Regions from separate parts of the Streptomyces sp. CNB091 genome, predicted to be linked through region 1. Evidence: predicted binding sites of a transcription regulator. Region 1 holds the regulator's gene; the other holds the start of a gene.
What was found. Region 1 encodes HspR, which represses chaperone genes until heat shock. Its sites were predicted from a motif close to TTGAGNNNNNNNNNCTCAA; they were not measured.

Region 1 (3,253 bases):
TCCTGTCCGAGCTCCTGCCCGTCCTCGACGACGTCGGCCGCGCGCGGGAACACGGCGAGCTCGTCGGCGGCTTCAAGTCGGTGGCCGAATCGCTGGAGACCACCGTCGCGAAGCTGGGCCTTCAGCAGTTCGGCAAGGAGGGCGAGCCCTTCGACCCGACGATCCACGAGGCCCTGATGCACAGCTACGCGCCGGACGTCACCGAGACGACCTGCGTGGCGATCCTGCAGCCGGGGTATCGCATCGGCGAGCGCACCATCCGCCCCGCGCGGGTGGCCGTCGCCGAGCCGCAGCCGGGCGCCACGCCCGCCGCGGCCAAGGAAGAGAAGACAGACGACGAGGAGAGCGGTGGCACCGAGGAGGTCTGACGGCAACGCGTCTGACCACCACGGTGCCCACCGACCGGCCCGGCGGCCGGCCCACGGGCCGGCCGCTCGGCCGATCGTCCGGAAGGAGGGACGTCGATGAGCACGAAGGACTTCGTCGAGAAGGACTACTACAAGGTCCTCGGCGTCCCCAAGGACGCCACCGACGCCGAGGTCAAGAAGGCGTACCGGAAGCTCGCCCGCGAGTTCCACCCGGACGCCAACAAGAGCGACGCCAAGGCGGAGGAGCGGTTCAAGGAGATCTCCGAGGCGAACGACGTCCTCGGTGACCCCAAGAAGCGCAAGGAGTACGACGAGGCGCGCGCCCTCTTCGGCAACGGCGGCTTCCGCCCCGGCCCCGGTGGTGCCGGCGGCAACTTCAACTTCGACCTGGGCGACCTCTTCGGAGGCGGCGCCCCGGGCGGCGGCGGACAGGGCGGCGCGGGCGGCGGCTTCGGCGGCGGGGGCGGTCTCGGCGACGTCTTCGGCGGGCTGTTCAACCGCGGCGGCACGGGCACCCGTGTCCAGCCCAAGCGCGGCCAGGACATCGAGTCCGAGGTGACGCTCAGCTTCACCGAGGCGGTCGACGGGGCCACGGTCCCGCTGCGGATGTCCAGCCAGGCGCCCTGCAAGGCGTGCTCCGGCACCGGCGACAAGAACGGCACCCCCAGGGTCTGCCCGACCTGCGTCGGCACCGGCCAGGTCTCGCGCGGCAGCGGCGGCGGCTTCTCGCTCACCGACCCCTGTGTGGACTGCAAGGGCCGGGGCCTCATCGCCCAGGACCCCTGCGACGTCTGCAAGGGAAGCGGCCGGGCGAAGTCGGCGCACACCATGCAGGTGAGGATCCCGGCGGGCGTCTCCGACGGCCAGCGGATCCGGCTGCGCGGCAAGGGCGGCGCGGGCGAACGCGGCGGTCCGGCCGGTGATCTGTACGTCGTCGTCCACGTCGACGCCCACCCGGTCTTCGGCCGCAAGGGCGACAACCTCACGGTCACCGTGCCCGTCACCTATCCGGAGGCGACGCTCGGCGGCGAGGTGAAGGTCCCCACCCTCGGCGGCCCCCCGGTCACCCTTAAGCTTCCCGCCGGCACCCCCAACGGGCGTACGATGCGCGCCCGGGGCAAGGGCGCGGTGCGCAAGGACGGCACCCGCGGCGACCTGTTGGTCACCGTGGAGGTCGCGGTCCCCAGGGAGCTGGGCCAGGAGGCCAGGGACGCCCTGGAGGCCTACCGGAAGGCGACCGCGGACGAGGACCCGCGGGCGGAACTGTTCCAGGCTGCGAAGGGAGCTTGAGATGGACGGCCGTCGACGCAATCCGTACCAGCTGACCGATGAGACACCGGTGTACGTGATCTCGATCGCGGCCCAGCTCTCGGGCCTGCACCCGCAGACACTGCGCCAGTACGACCGTCTCGGCCTGGTCTCCCCGGACCGTACGGCCGGGCGCGGCCGGCGCTACTCGGCCCGCGACATCGAGCTGCTGCGCACCGTGCAGCAGCTGTCGCAGGACGAGGGCATCAACCTCGCGGGCATCAAGCGGATCATCGAGCTGGAGAACCAGGTCGCGGCCCTCCAGCAGCGCGTCGCCGAGCTCTCGGCGGCGGTCGACGGCGCGGCGGTCGCCCTCCAGCAGCGCGAGGCCCAGGTGCACGCCTCGTACCGCCGGGACCTCGTGCCGTACCAGGACGTGCAGCAGACCAGCGCGCTGGTGGTCTGGCGGCCTAAGCCGAAGCGGCCGACGGACTGAAGCGGCCGACGGACTGACGGACACGGCTGACGGACACGGCTGACGGACGCGGCTGACGGACGCGGCTGACGTGAGTCGGCCGGACCCTGTGAGTCATGGGGCCGGGAGAGCGGATGACGCTCTCCCGGCCCCGTCGTCGTGTGCCCCCGCGCCGTCTGGTCGCCGGGCAGGCTCAGGTGGCCGAAAACCTCCGGAGCGTTCCGGCGGAATACGGTTGGCACCAAGTAGCCCGGCATATGCAGCAAGTTGACAGTGATCACCCCTGTCATGGGCACGTGTCACTGGCAAGCTTATGGGCGTCGGCGAGGGAAGCCGGCAGGACACATGACGTACGGGGAGGAACACATGGGCGTCTGCGCGTTCACCGGGAGGATGGTCGGTACCGGGGGAATGATCCTGGGGCTGGTCGTCGGGGCGGCCGCGATCCCGGCCCACGCCGGTGCGGGGTCGGGGGGTGTGTCCCCGCACGGCGGGTCGGCCACGCTGACCGGTGCGATCTCGCAAGCGGCGGCGGACGGGAGCGCCGCGGTCTCCGGGCTTCTCTGCGGCGTACCGCTGCCGAAGGCGCACGGACCGGGCAGGGGCAAGGCCACGTGCGTCAACGGCTGGCAGTAGACGACCCCGTCGAGGTCGTGGTGGTCCGGGTCGCCGCGCACGCCGCGCCCGCCGGGACCGCGGTGCTCCGGCTCCTCGGGATGCTGCCCGCGCACTGGGAGTGCGCCCAGCGCATCGAGGAGGACCGGATCACGGTCCTGGTCCGGGGCGGCGGGGGGCAGGAGGTGCGGGAACGCTGCGCCGAGGCGTTGAGGGGCCGGACGCTGGAGGGGTGGACGCTGGAGGGACGGCAGGCCCTGTAGAGCGGCCTCCGGACCGACGGTCCCGTACTTTTCCGTGTGCCGGGCCTCAGATCCAGCCTCGCTCGCGGGCCAGCAGGGCCGCGTGCGGGCGGCTGGTCGCGTCCAGGATGCGGAGGACGTCGGCGACGTGACGGCGGTACGTCCGTACCGAGATGTCCAGGTTCCGGGCGCCCGTCTCGTCCTTCGCGACCCGGCACATCTCCTCCATGACACGCTGCTCCATCTCCGAGAGCACGCCTGTCGGCGCGGGGCCGGTGTCGATGAGGGCGGCGAGGTCCGTGGCC
Region 2 (3,253 bases), on a different contig from region 1:
CGTCGGTCACCGCGAACGGCAGCTCGCGGTCGCCCAGTTCGTGCTGAGCCGCGACCTTGCGGAGCAGCCGGGCCACCGCCCGCTCCAGATTCCGTACGCCCGCCTCGCGGGTGTACTCGCCGGCCAGCTTGCGCAGCGCCGACTCCTCCAGGGCGACCTCGTCCTTCTCCAGGCCGGCCCGCTCCAGCTGGCGCGGGAGCAGGTGGTCCCGGGCGATGACGACCTTCTCGTCCTCGGTGTAGCCGTCGAGGCGGACCAGCTCCATGCGGTCGAGCAGGGCCTCCGGGATGGCGTCGAGCACGTTGGCGGTGGCGAGGAAGACCACGTCGCTGAGGTCGAGCTCGACCTCCAGGTAGTGGTCGCGGAAGGTGTGGTTCTGGGCCGGGTCGAGGACTTCCAGGAGGGCGGCGGCCGGGTCGCCCCGGAAGTCGGAGCCGACCTTGTCGATCTCGTCGAGCAGGACGACCGGGTTCATCGAACCGGCCTCCTTGATGGCCCGCACGATACGGCCGGGGAGCGCGCCCACGTACGTACGCCGGTGGCCGCGGATCTCCGCCTCGTCCCGGACACCGCCGAGCGCGACGCGGACGAACTTGCGGCCCATGGCGTGCGCGACGGACTCGCCGAGGGAGGTCTTGCCGACGCCGGGCGGGCCGACGAGGGCCAGCACCGCGCCGCCGCGGCGGCCGCCCACCACGCCCAGCCCCCGGTCGGCGCGGCGCTTGCGCACCGCGAGGTACTCGGTGATGCGTTCCTTCACGTCGGCGAGGCCGGCGTGCTCGGCGTCCAGGATCTCCCGGGCGCCGCGGATGTCGTAGGCGTCCTCGGTCCGCTCGGTCCAGGGCAGTTCGAGGACGGTGTCCAGCCAGGTGCGGATCCAGGAGCCCTCGGGCGACTGGTCGCTGGACCGCTCCAGCTTCTCGACCTCCTTGAGCGCGGCCTCGCGGACGTGCTCGGGGAGGTCGGCGGCCTCGACACGGGCCCGGTAGTCGTCGGACTCGTCCTCCGGGTCGCCGTTGAGCTCGGAGAGCTCCTTGCGCACGGCGTCCAGCTGGCGGCGCAGCAGGAATTCGCGCTGCTGCTTGTCGACGCCGTCCTGGACGTCCTTGGCGATCGATTCGGCCACGTCCTGCTCGGCGAGGTGCTCGCTCAGCCACTGGATGGCGAGCTTCAGCCGGGCGATCGGGTCCGCGGTCTCCAGGAGCTGGACCTTCTGGGCGGTGGTGAGGAACGGCGAGTATCCGGAGTTGTCGGCGAGCGCGGAGAGGTCGTCGATCTGCTGGACCCGGTCCACGACCTGCCAGGCGCCGCGCTTCTTCAGCCAGCTGGTGGCTAGCGCCTTGTACTCCTTGACCAGCTCGGCGGCGGAACCGGGCAGGGGGTCGGGGGCGGCGGTTTCGAGCACGGTCCCCTCGACCCAGAGCGCCCGGCCGGGCCCACTGGTCCCGGCGCCGATGCGGACCCGGTCGCGGGCCCGGATCAGGGCGCCCGGGTCGCCGTCCGACAGGCGTCCGACCTGCTCGACGGTGCCGAGGACACCGGTCCCCGTGTACGTCCCGTCGATCCGCGGGACCAGCAGCACCTGGGGCTTGCCCCCACCAGGACGGACGGCGGCCTGCGCGGCCTCGACGGCGGCGCGCACCTCGGTGTCGGACAGGTCGAGCGGTACCACCATGCCGGGCAGGACGACCTCGTCGTCGAGCGGCAGCACGGGCAGGTCGATCGGTGTGAACGCCTCGGACTCGTTAGTCATGATCTCCCCTTCGGCAGGCAAGTTGAGCTATGTGGACTCAATGCTCCTGAGCCGCCGAATGTTCCCCACCGCTTGTTCGCTCTGAGCGATCAGGCCGTTTCGAGCCGCTCCCACGTCGACACCGGACCGTCTTTCACCGCCCTCTCGGCGGTCGGCCCCCGGGGCGGTCCTCCGCATACGGGAGCGCCACCGGGCGGACCGTTGTTCCCCATCCCCCGAAGATCCCCGGAAGCGTCCCCGGAGGCATCCCCGGAAGCATCCCCGGAAGAGGGAACCCGCTGGCCCTCGGCCCGGGCGGCGGGCCAGGATGACGGACACACCGACTGCCACGACCGGAGACCGGAGAGCCCCACGATGCCCGCGATGCCCCCGATGCGTGCGATGCCCGCCCCCGACCCGTTGCCGACGCGTTCCGCCGGCGCCCCCGTCGTCCTCGACCGCCGCGAGGGCCCCTTCGGCGAAGTCGTGCTGCGGGAGCGCGGGGAGCACTTCGAGATCATCGCCAACGGCTGTTTCCTGATGGACACCTCCGACGGGCGCTCCGAGCGGCTGCTGATCGACGCCGCGCTGGCCGCCCTGCCCGCCTCGCGGACCGGCCCCTCGGTGCTGATCGGCGGCCTGGGCGTCGGGTTCTCGCTGGTGCGGGCCGCCGAGGAGGAGCGCTGGGGCCGGATCGTGGTCGTGGAGCGGGAGCAGGCGATCGTGGACTGGCACCTGGCCGGGCCGCTGGACCGGATCTCCGAGCCGGCCCTGGCCGACCCCCGGACCGGGATCCTCCACACGGATCTCGTCGCCCACCTCCGTACCAGCACGGAGCGTTACGACGCCCTGTGCCTGGACATCGACAACGGGCCGGACTGGACCGTCACGGAGGGCAACGGCAGCCTCTACTCCCCCGCCGGACTGGCGCACTGCCACGACCGGCTGACCCCGGGCGGAGTGCTGGCCGTCTGGTCCGCGCAGCCGTCGCCGGCCTTCGAACAGGCCTTGCGGAATGCCGGGTTCAGCGGGGTTCGGACGGAAGAGGTGGCCGTTGCCCGAGGTGTGCCCGACGTGGTCCATCTCGCACTTCGGGCGATCTGAACCCCCCTCCCGGTATGCGCGGACCGGCGGTGGCACGGGTCAACCGGCACAAGGCCGACGATCCGGCCGCCCGGTCGGCGTGGACGCGCACGTCCGGGGCAACACCCTGCGTAGCCGGGAGCCCTCCGCTGCCTTTACGCTGCTGACCGGCACACGGGATCACCCACCGAAATCCACGAGCGAAAACCGTGCCTCCGGGGGAATGGCTCCCGCGAGAACGGGCAGGGGCGGGGCGATGGAACAGACACACACCACCCACAACGGCGTCGCGGCCACCCCGGGGGCTCAGCGCCGGGTGCTGGTGGTCGAGGACGACCCCACGATCGTCGACGCCATCTCCGCCCGGCTGCGGGCGGAGGGCTTCCTGGTGCAGACCGCGCTGGACGGCCCTGCGGCCGTGGACGCGGCCGAGGCCTG

Region 2: a site for HspR is predicted at 1,776-1,794, ahead of lon (endopeptidase La). Genes of this name have one in related genera too.

What each region holds. Positions count from the first base shown of each region.
Region 1 covers NZ_KB899009.1:134,368-137,620, forward strand. Annotated here, with positions in the region: gene grpE (nucleotide exchange factor GrpE) at 1-368, shown strand, start outside; gene dnaJ (molecular chaperone DnaJ) at 465-1,658, shown strand; gene D581_RS0130345 (heat shock protein transcriptional repressor HspR) at 1,660-2,112, shown strand; gene D581_RS0130350 (hypothetical protein) at 2,437-2,727, shown strand; gene D581_RS0130355 (hypothetical protein) at 2,706-2,969, shown strand; gene D581_RS0130360 (hypothetical protein) at 3,016-3,253, opposite strand, start outside.
Region 2 covers NZ_KB899000.1:184,415-187,667, forward strand. Annotated here, with positions in the region: gene lon (endopeptidase La) at 1-1,753, opposite strand, end outside; gene D581_RS0120380 (spermidine synthase) at 2,108-2,836, shown strand; gene D581_RS0120385 (response regulator transcription factor) at 3,072-3,253, shown strand, end outside.